DNA from 2 places in the Streptomyces sp. NPDC050610 genome. Region 2 is predicted to be linked to the other one. Evidence: riboswitches for the same ligand, from Rfam matches in the RefSeq annotation. Region 2 holds a riboswitch; the other holds the start of a gene.
What was found. Region 2 has a riboswitch for glycine ahead of gcvP (aminomethyl-transferring glycine dehydrogenase). Riboswitches for the same ligand answer to the same signal wherever they lie in the genome.
Positions count from the first base shown of each region.

Region 1: another riboswitch for glycine. It lies ahead of gcvT (glycine cleavage system aminomethyltransferase GcvT); the one in region 2 lies ahead of gcvP (aminomethyl-transferring glycine dehydrogenase).

Region 1 covers NZ_JBFAIV010000015.1:74,880-82,429, reverse strand. Annotated here, with positions in the region: gene AB0I22_RS19900 (enhanced serine sensitivity protein SseB C-terminal domain-containing protein) at 152-910, opposite strand; gene AB0I22_RS19895 (enhanced serine sensitivity protein SseB) at 1,155-1,928, opposite strand; gene AB0I22_RS19890 (hypothetical protein) at 2,150-3,031, shown strand; gene AB0I22_RS19885 (AAA family ATPase) at 3,196-3,897, opposite strand; glycine riboswitch at 4,060-4,159, shown strand; gene gcvT (glycine cleavage system aminomethyltransferase GcvT) at 4,331-5,455, shown strand; gene gcvH (glycine cleavage system protein GcvH) at 5,674-6,048, shown strand; gene glyA (serine hydroxymethyltransferase) at 6,115-7,383, shown strand.
Region 2 covers NZ_JBFAIV010000027.1:108,010-115,559, forward strand. Annotated here, with positions in the region: gene AB0I22_RS28710 (hypothetical protein) at 48-644, shown strand; gene AB0I22_RS28715 (DUF5999 family protein) at 986-1,192, shown strand; gene gcvP (aminomethyl-transferring glycine dehydrogenase) at 1,370-4,264, opposite strand; glycine riboswitch at 4,453-4,550, opposite strand; gene AB0I22_RS28725 (PRC-barrel domain-containing protein) at 4,676-5,092, shown strand; partial or broken gene AB0I22_RS28730 (DNA polymerase IV) at 5,104-6,495, opposite strand; gene AB0I22_RS28735 (MerR family transcriptional regulator) at 6,601-7,209, opposite strand; gene AB0I22_RS28740 (bifunctional nuclease family protein) at 7,378-7,550, opposite strand, start outside.

The DNA.
Region 1 (7,550 bases), on a different contig from region 2:
TGCGGGGAGTCTTCAACGGGCCCGCGATCACCCGCCAGACCTGACCGGCAATGGATGCGTAACCGTGATGTGTGTAGAGAGGTTCCGTTATACGGACAGTCGTGATCCGTGAGCGGATCAGTAACTACAAGGACAGTTTGTCCAGTTGGTGTCAGTACGCTCCGGCCTGGCGGCCCTGCGGCGGCGGGTAGCCGTAACCGGCTGTGCGCGCGGGCGCTCCGGCCCCGTACGCGTCGCGGTCGAAGAACGGCCGCGCGTTGGCCCGCATCCACATCGCGACCGGGTCGTACTCGTCCGACATCGACACCGTGGACACCGGCAGCCCCTCCGGCACCACGCCCACCGACTGCTGCATCATCAGCCGCACCGAGTCGACGGCCGGCTGGGACGTGTCGTACAGATCGAGCCCGATGGCCAGATACGGCGCGCCCAGCGCGGGCTGCACCCAGGCCCGGCGCAGCGCCCGGACCACGGGCGTACGGTGCGCGTTCTGCCCGAGCAGCGCGTAGAACCGGTCGATCTCGATGGCCGGCTCGCTCAGCCGCAGCGGCCCGGCGGGCAGCCGCTCCAGGCCGCCCGCGACGCGCCGCAGATCGAGCCAGGGGACGCCGACGCCGCCGCCCGGCGCGTGCGGATTCAGCCACAGGCCCCAGCGGTCGGGGAAGAGCGAGGCGGCGATGGCACGGCCGCCGACCACCTCATGGGCGCGGTTCCACCCGCTGGCGGCCAGCTCGGGGGCGGAGGTCACGCACGGCGCGTAGCCGAGGCCGTCGACCTCCATGTTCCCGTACTGGGCGTCGGGCGAGCCGGCCTGGCCGTGCCAGAGCAGCATCCACACCTGGCCGTCGGCGACGGCGCGCAGCAGCGCCTCGTAGGCGTCGTACCGGCCGGGCGCCACTTGGCGCAGCATCTGCTCCACGCCGCTCTCCGCGCCCGCGCTCACCTGGTCCGCCCTTTCCCTCGGCCGTCTCGGCACCGCTTCGGGGCGCGCCAGTGCGCCCCGCCCGGTCATCCCACCAGCTTACGAGTCCGTACCGCCCCGCCGTGGGCCAGCGCCCATGTCATGTCCCCGGCCGGGCGCCGTGAACCCGTCCCGCCGTGTCTCCACCGCGCCGCCGCCGTGTTCCCGCCGGGGATACGGCACGGGCCGTGCGTCACAGGTCACGGTCGTAGAACGGCCGGACGCGCTCGCGCAGCCACTCCCCGACCGGGTCCTGGGCCAGGTCGAGAAAGACCATCTGTACGGGCCAGGGGACCGGGACCGTGTGCAGCGCGCGCCCGAGGGCGTCGGCCACGGTGGCCCGGCCCTCGTCGTCGGGCAGGTCGAGTTCGACGCCGACGAACAGCGCCGGGGGCGCGGTCTCCACGCAGGCCAGGGCGCGGCGGGCGGTCCGTACCCGCCCGACGGCGGCGAACTCCAGCCCGGCGGCGGCCAGGAAGTCGACGGGCTCGTCCTGCCAGTCCGGTTCGTAGAGCCGCACCCGGCCGCCGGTGGCGGGCCCGTCCAGCGGGCCGCGCCCGCCGCGGCACAGCTCCGCGACGGCGGGCGGCGGCAGCGGTACGCCGACGGCGCCGTCCGGGTTCACCGCGATGCCGAGCTGCGGGGGCAGGCCGCGGGCGAACTCGACGGCCGGTGCGACGGTGCAGGACATCCGGTCGCCGGTGATCAGGCGGAACTGCTGCTCGGAGCTGAACACGGGGACGTACGCGCCGCCGCCGATCTCCAGGGTGGGCAGATCCAGCTCGCGGCTGTCCGGGCCGCCGCCGTTGGGCAGCGGAATCCACAGCAGGCTGCGGCTCAGCACCTCGACGATGCGGGCGCCGGCCTCCGGCACGCCGAGGGAGGCGGCGAGCACCTCTTCGAGTTCGTTGGCGGGCCAGCCGCTGCCCTGGGCCTGGGTGTGTCCGTAACTCTCCGGGATGCTCATTCCGTCCAACCGCCGTCTCGACAAAGCCGCATCCGAACCCTAACGGCTGCATGCCCCACGTTCCTCGGGTACCGCCGAAATCCTTGACGAACACCCAGGTCAGGTGGGGGCGATGGGACTTGGCCGGGGGCGCACCGCGGGTAGTCGGCGAGTTGCGGACCGTGTCCGTCCTCCGCAGGGTGGTCGGACACCTCGTAGGCACCACGAAGGGAAGCTCCCCCATGCGCATGCCCCGGAAGATGTCCCGCAGGACCGGCGCGGTCGTCTCGTCCGTCGTCTGCGGCGCGCTGGCGTTCGGCGCCTCCGGAGCGGCCCTCGCGACCGCGCACGGCGACACCCCGCACACGGCGGGGACGGCCGCCGCCCCGATCCCGGCCGCCGCCCAGCTCGCGTCCCAGGCCAGGCTGCTGGGCGAGGCGGGCGGCTTCCTCAAGCCGGTGACCGATCTCGTCGGCGCGGTGCTGAAGGCGCCGGGCGGCAAGCTGCCGACGCCGGAGGCGGCGAAGCACGCGGAGGCGGTCAAGGAGGCCCTCGCCAAGCTCACATCGGCGGCGAAGGCGGCGGAGGCGCCGACGGCGCCCGCGGCACCGGTCGACCCGGCCGCCCCGAAGACACCGGTCTCCCCCAAGACCCCGGCCGTGCCCGGCGAGACGCCCGCCGTCCCGGGCAAGACGCCTGCTGTCCCTGGCAAGCCCCCGGTCGCACCCGGCAAGACGCCTGCCGTCCCCGGCAAGCCCCCGGTCGCACCCGGCAAGACGCCTGCCGTGCCCAAGACGCCGAAGGTCCCTGCCGCGCCGCCGGTCGACCCTACCGACGCCAAGCCGCCCGCCGCGCCGCAGGCCGGCAGCAAGGGCACGCCGCCGCAGGCCGCCGCTGGCCCGAAGCTGGTCGCCACGGCCGTGACCGATCTCCGGGCCAAGGTCAACGCGCTCCTGAAAGCCACTTCGGCGGGGAGCCCGGCCGAGGCGGCGACGGCGCTGAAGGCCACGCTGACCGCCACGGTGAACGTCGTGACGAGCGTCCTCCTCGGCGGCGGCCTCCCCGCCCCGGACCTCCCCGGCCTCCCGAAACTCCCGGCGGCGCCGAAGGCTCCCGGCCAGTAGCGGTAAGCACCGGGGGCGCACGAAGCCGCCCCCCGGTCGTGGCCCCTGCCGCGGACGAGCAGCCTTTACGGACGCCCGGCGCCGTAACCCGTCGCGCCGAGGCGACCGGGGGCGACCGGCGACCGACGCCCGGGCCGTGGCACCTCGACGATGCCGACGGCCGGTTACAGGCCGCCGGCCCCCGGCCTCGGCAGCGCCCCCACTCCCCACCCGAACCGGATCGTCCGTAACGCGTCGGCCGCGGGCCGGTCCAGGAGGACGGCCGAGGCCGTGCCGGCCGGCAGCCGGCCGGTCTCCACCGCCGCGACCAGCCGCGCCACGGCCCGGCGGTGGCGCGCGAAGGCGTACGCGGAGACCCGCCGCCCCCGCCGGGCCTGCCCGGCCAGGGCGTCCGCCGCCGGTACGTCCAGGAGGAGCAGCCGCAGCGCGACGCCGCGGCGCCGCGCGTCGCGGGCCAGCCAGTGGCGTACCCAGGCGAGGGTGCCGCAGTCGTGCACGACCACGCTCGTGCCCGAGCGGAGCGCGCGCCGCAGTCCCGTGTAGTGGGAGAGCCGGACCAGCGGGCGGTAGAGCCCGTACGGCACGTACGCCGGGACGCGGTGCGCCCAGCGGTCGCGGGCGTCCTGCGAGTCGACGCGCCAGACGATCCCGCCGCGGGCGTCCAGCCCCGGCACCGCCCGCCGGATGAGGGTGGACTTGCCGCTGCCGGGCAGGCCGGAGACGACGAGCAGGTCGCCGACGGGAAATCTCAGTTCGTGCGGGGCCGCCGTGCCTCTCAGGTCCGCGGCCGCGGCGGCGGCCGGGGGCTGTACGGGCTGCCGGGGGCCGGGCAGCGCCGGCCTCGGATACGTACGCTGGGCGTGCACGGTGATCGTCCTCCCCGGTCCGGTCACTGCGGGCTACCCGAAGAGTGTCAAGAAAAGGTAATGCGCTTCAAGAGCGGATCAAAACGATTGACCGCCCGTCCGGGGGTTTACAGCAGACCGTCCCATGCGATGATGTGCCCGCAAACTGCATATCGGCCGCTCGTAGTCCGCGCGGGAGAGTCCCAGCCACGCTCCGTGCGCTGGGCGCCGAAGGAGCAAGTTCCTCCCTTGAATCTCTCAGGCCCCGTACCGCGCGGGCGAGGCAGATCTGAAAAGCGGGCCGCCGACTCACCGGCGGCCCCACCCAAGGTGCAAGCCGCGGGGCCCGGCCGGGCCTCCTGGTGAACCTCTCAGGTTCCGATGACAGATGGGGAGGCGCGTTCTTCGTGTGCTTCTTCCAAGGACTCGCCACCGTCAGCCGGGAGCCTGAACCATGACCGATTCGACCTCTCCTCGCCGTACCGCGCTCGACGCGACCCATCGCGCGCTCGGTGCGACCATGACCGACTTCGCGGGCTGGGACATGCCGCTGCGCTACGCGAGCGAGCGCGACGAGCACCTCGCCGTCCGCGGCCGCGCCGGGCTCTTCGACCTCTCCCACATGGGCGAGATCACGCTGACCGGCCCGCAGGCCGCCGACGCCCTCGACTACTCGCTGGTCGGCAACATCGGCAAGGTCGCCGTGGGCCGCGCCCGGTACACCATGATCTGCGACGCCGAGGGCGGCATCCTCGACGACCTGATCGTCTACCGCCTCGGCGAGCAGGAGTTCATGGTCGTCGCCAACGCCTCCAACGCCCAGGTGGTGCTGGACGCGCTGACCGAGCGCGCCGCGGGCTTCGACGTGTCCGTACGGGACGACCGCGACGCCTACGCGCTGCTGGCCGTGCAGGGCCCGGAGTCCGCGGGCATCCTGAAGTCGCTCACCGACGCGGACCTGGACGGGCTGAAGTACTACGCGGGGCTGCCGGGCACGGTCGCGGGCGTCTCCGCGCTGATCGCCCGTACCGGCTACACCGGCGAGGACGGCTTCGAGCTGTTCGTCAGCCCGTCCGACGCCGAGCGGCTGTGGCAGGCGCTGACCGAGGCGGGCGCGGGCGTAGGGCTCGTACCGGCGGGGCTGTCCTGCCGGGACACGCTGCGCCTGGAGGCGGGCATGCCGCTGTACGGGCACGAGCTGACGAAGGCGACGACGCCGTTCGACGCGGGCCTGGGCCGGGTCGTGAAGTTCGAGAAGGCGGGCGACTTCGTGGGCCGCGCGGCGCTGGCCGCGGCGGCCGAGAAGGCCGAGGCGGCGCCGCCGCGCAAGCTGGTCGGGCTGATCGCGGAGGGGCGGCGGGTGCCGCGCGCCGGGTTCCCGGTGGTGGCGAGCGACGGCTCGGTGATCGGCGAGGTCACCTCCGGCGCCCCCTCCCCCACGCTCGGCAAGCCGATCGCCATCGCGTACGTGGACGCGGCGCACGCCGAGCCCGGCACGGCCGGGGTGAGCGTGGACATCCGCGGCAGCCACGAGCCGTACGAGGTGGTCGCGCTGCCGTTCTACAAGCGTCAGCGCTGACCGGAGCCGCCAGCGCCGGGGCCGCCCTTCCTCGGGGGCCGCGGCCGTTCCACAGGGACTGCGGCCGTTCCACAGGGACTGCGGCCGTTCCACAGGGGCTGCGGCCGTTCCACAGGGCCGCGAGCGGGAGCCGTCCCGCGCGTCCGGTCCTCTCCGCCCCGTCTCACCAGTCAAGACCCGTTGCACGAGCATTCACGCGTATCCAGGAGAATCTAGTCATGAGCAACCCCCAGCAGCTGCGTTACACCAAGGAGCACGAGTGGCTGTCGACCGCCGAGGACGGCGTCGCGACGGTCGGCATCACCGAGTTCGCGGCCAACTCGCTCGGCGATGTGGTCTTCGCTCAGCTCCCCGCGATCGGCGACACCGTCACGGCGGGCGAGACCTGCGGTGAACTGGAGTCGACGAAGTCGGTCAGCGACCTGTACGCCCCCGTGACGGGCGAGGTCGTCGAGGCCAACCAGGACGTCGTGGACGACCCGTCGCTGGTGAACTCCGCCCCCTTCGAGGGCGGCTGGCTGTTCAAGGTGAAGATCACGGACGAGCCGGCGGAGCTGCTGACCGCCGACGAGTACACCGCCTTCGCGGGCTAGCCCGGCCGTACGGTCGTACGCCCCGCCCGCCTCCCGCCCTCCGCCTCCGCTTCCCAGGAAGAACTCATGTCTCTGCTGAACAGCTCCCTCCATGAGCTCGACCCCGACGTAGCCGCCGCGGTCGACGCCGAACTCGACCGCCAGCAGTCCACCCTCGAAATGATCGCCTCGGAGAACTTCGCTCCGGTCGCGGTCATGGAGGCGCAGGGCTCGGTGCTCACCAACAAGTACGCCGAGGGGTACCCCGGCCGCCGCTACTACGGCGGCTGCGAGCACGTCGACGTGGTCGAGCAGATCGCGATCGACCGGATCAAGGCGCTCTTCGGCGCCGAGCACGCCAATGTGCAGCCGCACTCCGGCGCGCAGGCCAACGCCGCCGCGATGTTCGCGCTGCTCAAGCCCGGCGACACGATCATGGGTCTGAACCTCGCGCACGGCGGGCACCTGACCCACGGCATGAAGATCAACTTCTCCGGCAAGCTCTACAACGTGGTCGCGTACCACGTCGACGAGGAGACCGGCCAGGTCGACATGGCCGAGGTCGAGCGGCTCGCCAAGGAGTCCAAGCCGAAGCTGATCGTGGCCGGCTGGTCCGCGTACCCCCGTCAGCTCGACTTCGCGGCGTTCCGCAAGATCGCCGACGAGATCGGCGCGTACCTGATGGTGGACATGGCCCACTTCGCCGGCCTGGTGGCCGCGGGGCTGCACCCCAACCCGGTGCCGCACGCCCATGTGGTGACCACCACCACGCACAAGACCCTCGGCGGCCCGCGCGGCGGTGTGATCCTGTCCACCCAGGAGCTGGCCAAGAAGATCAATTCGGCGGTCTTCCCCGGCCAGCAGGGCGGCCCGCTGGAGCACGTGATCGCGGCGAAGGCGGTGTCCTTCAAGGTCGCGGCGACGGAGGAGTTCAAGGAGCGCCAGCAGCGCACGCTGGACGGCGCCCGCATCCTCGCCGAGCGGCTGACCCAGTCGGACGTCACCGAGCACGGCGTGTCCGTACTGTCCGGCGGCACGGACGTGCACCTGGTCCTGGTGGACCTGCGCAACAGCGAGCTGGACGGCCAGCAGGCCGAGGACCGGCTCCACGAGGTCGGCATCACGGTCAACCGCAACGCCGTCCCGAACGACCCGCGCCCCCCGATGGTCACCTCGGGCCTGCGGATCGGCACCCCCGCGCTGGCCACCCGCGGCTTCCAGGCCGAGGACTTCACCGAGGTCGCGGACATCATCGCCGCGGCGCTCAAGCCGTCCTACGACGCGGCGGCGCTGCGCGGCCGGGTCACCGGCCTCGCCGCGAAGCACCCGCTGTACCCGGGCCTGAAGTCCGAGTGAAGTAGCCGATTCACCCGCGAGTACGGGGCACCGCGCACACTGGACGCAGAACAGTGCACCGGTGCCCCGTCCCATGCGCCCCGTCACGGCGCAGCACCAGCGCCGTACGGCGCCCCTCACCAGGGCGTCATCCGCGGCCACAGCAGTGCCCGCACCACCCACCACGA
Region 2 (7,550 bases):
GCACCTGCCCAGCACCACCGTGTCTCCTGAGTGAGAGGCGATTCACCATGCCGCTGCATGTACCCCCAGCCCCAGCCCCCGCCCTTCGCAGCGTCCTCGCGGCCCTCGGTTCCCCGACCGCCGTCCGCGCGGCCCGCACCCCGTCGCTGAAGACCCTCCAGGGCCAGCTGACTCCGGAATCCCCGCTTCCGGTGTACGTCCTGGACCAGATCACCCCGCTCGGCGGCCGTCCCCGCACGCGGCTCACGGGCTGGCGGTTCCTCATCCAGGGCGCCGAGCCCAACGCGGCAGCGGCGGCGGCAGCGGAGACGATGCTCACCCCTGACGGCTGGACGTTCTCGCACTTCTTCGAGGGCCCCTACGTCGCCTCGACCGAACGGGCCCTGCGCCAGGCCGAGTCGCTGACGACCGCCTACCAGCCCCGGCTGCTGTCCGTACCCGAGCTCTACATGCTCACGCTCTGGCTGCACGGCGACCCCGTCGCCGACGCGTCGAGCTGCCGGCCGGCCCCCGGCGACCTGCTGGTGCCGCTCGCCCCCGCGCCGCCCGGCATCGCCGCCCACCGTCCGCACCGGGTCGCCGATCTGCTGCCGGTGCTCACCCACCGGCTCACCCCGACACCGCTGCTCGGCTCCCCCGCCTGAACGGGCGTACGGCCGGCCTGTACGAGCGCGCCCCACGTCTTCCGGCCGTGGGGCGCTCCGCTGCGCTCATCGCCGTCCCGGCCGTCACAGCCGTCCATCACGTGGACTAGTCCACAATGACCACCCCGAACCACCCGAAGAGACCGCGTTGTTGGCGGCAACCGTCCTCGTGGGTGACGCGTCTTCCTCTAGCAGAGGAGAGCTCCCGTGAAATCCCTGCGAAATCACGCCCGTAGGGCAACACTGGGACTGACCGACTGAATTGACAACGGGGGGCGGCTTTGAAAACCGCATCGAGCAGCCGCAGCGAACTCAACTCACCGCAGCGAAAGAACCCATCCATGTGCCAGCACCAGCCAGCATGCCCGACAGCCGACTCCGCCGACCGTGAGGCCGCCCATCTTGTGGCGCACCACCCGGAACAGGGCTGGAGCCTGCTGTGCAACGGCGTCCTGCTCTTCGAGGACACCGGTGAGCTGCTGCCGGACGGGCAGATCATCGCCCCGCACCGGCCGCTCGGCACCGAACACGTGATGACCGCCGCCTAGTGCCCCTCCCGGCAGCCTCTGCCCCGCCGCGTCGCCCACCACGGACGACGCTCGCTCCGGGCAATCGCCGCCGGTCACAGCACTGGCGCGGCGCACACACAGCGCGGCAGGGGCCGGCCCGGCGAACTCGCCGAACCGGCCCCGACTCATGAGACGAGCGGCCCCGTCGGTCGACGGTCAGCCGTCGTAGTCCTCCAGCGGCGGGCAGGAGCAGACGAGGTTGCGGTCGCCGAAGGCGCCGTCGATGCGCCGGACCGGCGGCCAGTACTTGTCCGCGGCCGACACTCCGGCCGGGAACACCGCCTCCTCACGGCTGTACGGCCGCTCCCAGTCGCCGGCCAGCGCCGCCGCGGTGTGCGGGGCGTTGCGCAGCGGGTTGTCGTCCTTGCTCCACTCCCCCGAGCCGACCCGCTCGATCTCGGCCCGGATCGCGATCATCGTCTCGCAGAACCGGTCCAGCTCCGCGAGGTCCTCGCTCTCCGTCGGTTCGATCATCAGCGTTCCGGCCACCGGGAACGACATCGTCGGCGCGTGGAAGCCGTAGTCGATGAGGCGCTTGGCGACGTCGTCGACGCTGACGCCGGTCGCCTTGGTCAGCGGCCGCAGATCCACGATGCACTCGTGCGCGACGAGCCCGTTCGGCCCGGTGTAGAGCACCGGGTAGTGCGGCTCCAGGCGCTTGGCGATGTAGTTGGCGCCGAGCACGGCGACCTGGGTGGCGCGCTTGAGGCCCTCGCCGCCCATCAGCCGGACGTACGCCCAGGAGATGGGCAGGATGCCCGCGGAGCCCCACGGAGCGGCGGAGACCGGGCCGACGCCGGTCTCGGGGCCCGCGGTCGGCTGGAGCGGGTGGTTGGGCAGGTACGGGGCGAGGTGCGCGCGCACGCCGACCGGGCCGACGCCGGGGCCGCCGCCGCCGTGCGGGATGCAGAACGTCTTGTGCAGGTTCAGGTGCGAGACGTCGCCGCCGAACCGGCCCGGCTGGGCCACCCCGACGAGGGCGTTGAGGTTGGCGCCGTCCACGTAGACCTGGCCGCCCGCGTCGTGCACGGCCGCGCAGATCTCGCTGATGTGCTCCTCGAAGACGCCGTGCGTGGAGGGGTAGGTGACCATCAGCACGGCCAGCTCACCGCCGTACTGCTCGATCTTGGCGCGCAGGTCGCCGGCGTCCACCTCGCCGTCCTCGCCGGTCTTGACGACGACGACCTTCATGCCCGCCATGACCGCGCTGGCGGCGTTGGTGCCGTGCGCGGAGGAGGGGATGAGGCAGACGGTGCGCTGGGCGTCCCCGTTGGCCCGGTGGTACGCCCGTACGGCCAGCAGTCCGGCCAGCTCGCCCTGCGAGCCGGCGTTCGGCTGGAGCGACACCTTGTCGTAGCCGGTCACCTCGGCGAGGCGCTCCTCCAGCTCGGTGATGAGCGTGGTGTAGCCCTGGGCCTGGTCGACGGGGGCGAAGGGGTGCAGCGCGGCGAACTCGGGCCAGGTCACCGCCTCCATCTCGGTGGTGGCGTTGAGCTTCATGGTGCAGGAGCCGAGCGGGATCATGCCGCGGTCCAGCGCGTAGTCCCGGTCGGCGAGCTTGCGCAGGTAGCGCAGCATCGCGGTCTCGGAACGGTGCCGGCGGAAGACCGGGTGGGCGAGGTACTCGTCCGTGCGCAGCAGCCCCGTGGGGAGCGCGTCGGCGGCCGACGCGTCCAGGTCCTCGACAGCCGACGCGTCCGCGTCGACGCCGAAGGCGGCCCACACGGCGGCCAGCTGGGCGCGGCCGGTGGTCTCGTCGCAGGCGAGCGAGAGGGTGTCGGCGTCGACGAGGCGCAGGTTGACGCCGTTCTCGCGCGCGGCGGCGGCCACGTCGGCGGCGCGGCCGGGCACGCGCGCGGTGAGGGTGTCGAAGTACGCGCCGTGCACGACCTCGACGCCGCCGGAGCGCAGGCCCGCGGCGAGCACGGCGGCGTAGCGGTGCGTACGGCGGGCGATGGCGGCCAGGCCGTCCGGGCCGTGGTAGACGGCGTACATGCCGGCCATGACCGCGAGCAGCACCTGCGCCGTGCAGATGTTGCTGGTGGCCTTCTCGCGGCGGATGTGCTGCTCACGCGTCTGGAGGGCCAGGCGGTATGCCTTGTTGCCGTCCGCGTCCACGGAGACGCCGACGAGGCGGCCGGGGAGGCTGCGCGCGAACTTCTCCCGTACGGCCATGAATCCGGCGTGCGGGCCGCCGAAGCCCATCGGCACGCCGAACCGCTGGGTGGTGCCGACCGCGATGTCCGCGCCGAGCTCGCCGGGCGAGGTGAGCAGGGTGAGGGCCAGCAGGTCGGCGGCGACCGTCACGATCGCGCCGAGCTCGTGCGCCCGCTCGATCACCGGGCGGGGGTCGCGCACGGCGCCGGACGCGCCGGGGTACTGCACCAGCACGCCGAACACGCCGCGGTCGGCGATCTCCTGCGGGATGCCCTCGGAGAGGTCGGCGACGACGACCTCGACCCCGGTGGGCTCGGCCCGGGTCCGTATGACGGCGATGGTCTGCGGCAGCGCGTCGGCGTCGACGAGGAAGACGCCGTCCTTGACCTTGCCGACGCGGCGGGCCAGCGACATGGCCTCGGCGGCCGCGGTGCCCTCGTCGAGCAGCGAGGCGCCGGAGGTGGGCAGCCCGGTCAGGTCGGCGACGACGGTCTGGAAGTTGAGCAGCGCCTCCAGGCGGCCCTGCGAGATCTCCGGCTGGTAGGGCGTGTACGCCGTGTACCAGGCGGGGTTCTCCATGACGTTGCGCAGGATGACGGGCGGCGTGAACGTGCCGTAGTAGCCGAGCCCGATCATCGGGGACAGCACCTGGTTACGGTCGGCGAGCGTGCGCAGCTCGGCGAGGACGTCGGCCTCGCTGCGGGCCTCGGGCAGCCGGAGCGCCTCGGCGCTCTTGATCACATCGGGTACGGCGGCCGCGGTGAGCTCGTCGAGCGAGCCGAATCCGACCTGGGCGAGCATCTTGGCCTGCGCGGCGCTGTCCGGCCCGATATGGCGGTGCTCGAACGGCGTGCCGCGCTCAAGCTCGGAAAGGGGGATGCGGTTGTCGTTCATCTGCGGGGGCCTCCTGGTCGTCGCGACCTGCGAGGGGCACCGTGGCGCGGGTACCCGGACGGCCTCCCCCTCTGTCATCTCAACCTGAGAGCTTCACCGGCCGCCAGGAGCGAACCGGCTTTCACCGTCGGTGAGGAGGGGCTTCGGCGCTGTACCGGTGCGTGGCCCGCCCTGCTTTCCAGAGTGACCTCGTCCGTGCGGTACGTGTGCCTGAGAGATTCCGGGGAGGATTTGCTCCTTCGGCGCCTCCGACGAAGCCTTCGGAGGACTCTCCCGCACGGGGTCTGCAGCCGTCCGCCAGCCTACCAGCGCGATCTGTGGCCGATCCTTCAAGTGGCCAGTTGGCGAAATGTGGCTTTTCGTAGGTCTCGGGCAGTAGTTGTGATCTCCCGGGACCCATTGGAGGACCTCTTGCAGACCGACATCGATCCACGCGGACTCATCGGCCGCAAGGCGTTCGACCGCAACGGCACGAAGATCGGCACGGTGGACGAGGTGTACCTCGACGACGCCACCGGCCGGCCCGAATGGGCCGCCGTGCGCACCGGCCTGTTCAGCCGGGACGCGTTCGTGCCGCTGGAGCCGAGCGACCTCGTCGCGGACACGCTGCGCGTCCCGTACGACCGGGCACTGATCAAGGACGCGCCGGACTTCGGCGTCGGCCGCCACCTCTCCCCCGAGCAGGAGCTCCAGCTGTACCACCACTACGGGCTGGACGCCTCCGCCCCGGGCAGGGCCCCCGCGCCCGCCGCGGACTCCCCCGCCCCGGCTGGGCCGGGCGCCTCCTCGGACCGGGAATTCGGCCGGATCTCGGGCCCCGACGGCTGACCGCCGACGGGCCGCACCAGCGGCAGCGGCTCCCCCGGTTCGAGCGCGGGGTCGTCGACCGGGAAGGTCCGCACCCGGCCCGGCGGGGACCAGGGCGTCTCGAACCGCACGGTGACCCGCCCGACGCCGCTGCCCTGCACCCAGCCGTCCCCGAACTCGGTGTGGCGCACGTCCAGCCCGGGGAGCCAGCGGCGCGGCAAGGGCGCCTCCCGCTCCTCCTCCCCCCCGGCGGGCTCCGATTCCCCGGCTCCGGCCTGCCGCGCCGCTCCGGCCGCCTCGGCGGCACGCGCCGCCTCCTCCCGCTCCTGCTCCGAGCGCGCCGTGGCTGCCTGCGCGAACAGGTCCTCCTGGGTGTAGTCGGCGAGCCCCGTGACGCCGACCCCCAGCAGCCGCACGCCCGCCGTGGTGTCCACCCCCTCGATCAGCCGTGCGGCCGCCTCCCGGACGACTCCCGGATCGTCGGTGGGCCCGCGCAGCGTCTCCGAGCGGGTCAGCGTCGAGAAGTCGTAGCGCCGCACCTTGATCACCACGGTCCGGCCGGACCGCCCGGCGGCCCTCAGCCGCTGCACGCACCGGTCGGCGAGGCGCGTGATCTCCAGCTGCACACGGGTCCGGTCGGTCACGTCCTCCTGGAAGGTGTCCTCCACAGAGACGGATTTCGCGTCCCGCTCGGCGACGACCGGCCGGTCGTCGCGGCCGGTGGCCAGCGCGTACAGCCCAGCGCCGTGCGCCTTTCCCAGCAGACGCACCAGCTCCGCCTCCCCCGCCTCGGCGGTCTCGGCGACCGTGCCGATGCCCGCCCGGCGCAGCGTCTCGGCCGTCGCCGGTCCGACGCCGGGGATCGTCCGCACCGGCATGGGTCCCAGCAGCTCCAGCTCCGTCCCCGGCTCTATGAGGACCAGCCCGTCCGGCTTGGCCGCCTCGGAGGCGATCTTGGCGAGCATCTTGGACCCGGCCAGCCCCACCGACCCGCTGAGCCCCGTCGCCGCCTGGATGTCGCGCCGCAGCCGCTCGCCCACGGCCCGTATGTCCGCCGAGGCGGCCGAGGGCGGGAGCGCGTCGCCCGCCTCCAGGTCCACGAACGCCTCGTCGAGGCTGAGCGGCTCGACGAGCGGCGACAGCTCGCCGAGCAGTTCCATGACCCGTTCACTCACCTGGCGGTACAGCGTGAACCGAGGGGTCAGATAGGCGGCATTGGGACACAGCCGGCGCGCCTGGGCCGTCGCCATCGCCGAGTGCACCCCGAAGACCCGCGCCTCGTACGAAGCCGTGGACACCACCCCGCGCGGCCCGATGCCGCCGACCACGACCGGTTTTCCGCGCAAGCTCGGCTTGGCCGCCTGTTCCGCCGCGGCGAAGAAGGCGTCCATGTCCAGATGCAGGATCGTCGGTGAACCTCTCACACCAACAGATGCTGCCTCACACCACTGACAACGGCCCCGCGGCGCGGCTCCGGAGCATCAAGAGCGGGCGGCAGCGGAACGGCAGCCCCCGTCGGCTCCTGAGCGTCAGACCGCGCGGTTGCGGCGGCGCGCCAGCTCGTCGGCGGGGTTGTGGCCGACGAGGGTCTCCCCGGTGTCCACACGCTCGCCGTGCAGCTGCGCGAGCGCCCCTTCCACGTCCCGCCAGACCACGCCCACAGCGATCCCGAAGACCCCCTGCCCGCCCTTGAGCAGGTCGACGACCTCGTCCGGCGACGTGCACTCGTACACCGTCGCCCCGTCGCTCATCAGCGTCATCTGACCGAGGTCGCCGATGCCGCGCGAGCGCAGGTGTTGTACGGCGGCCCGGATGTTCTGCAGCGACACGCCCGTGTCCAGCAGCCGCTTGACGATCTTCAGCACGACGACGTCGCGGAAGCTGTAGAGGCGCTGGCCGCCCGGCCCGCACACGGACCGCACGGTCGGCTCCACGAGCCCCGTACGCGCCCAGTAGTCCAACTGCCGGTAGGTGATGCCCGCCGCCGCGCACGCGGTCGGCCCGCGGTAGCCGATGGCCTCCGGGGCCGGCTCGGGCGACACCGAGAGCGCCGCCGGGTGTCCGGGCAACGGTTCGGCCGTTCCCCCATGAAGCGGATACGGACCGCCTGCCGCCCTGCCGTCGCCGGTGCTTCTCACGCCGACCCTCCGTCCTTGACCTGCCGTCTCGACGGTAGGCAGTCACCCGGGGTGCGTCAACGATCGCCACACTCGGCACGCCGAGTGATAATCACCCTAAGGGTGGTTTCGCGTATCCGCCCGCGGGGAATGGCTAGCCGGATGCCCTGCGGGGACCCGGTCGGCGGCTCACTGGCTGTTGGTGCCGAAGTCCTCCGGCGAGATCTGGTCGAGGAACTCGCGGAACTTCTCCACCTCGTCCTCCTGCTCATCCGGGATCGCGATGCCGGCGTCGTCCAGCACGCCGTCACTGCCGTAGATCGGCGTCCCGGTGCGCAGCGCCAGCGCTATGGCGTCGGACG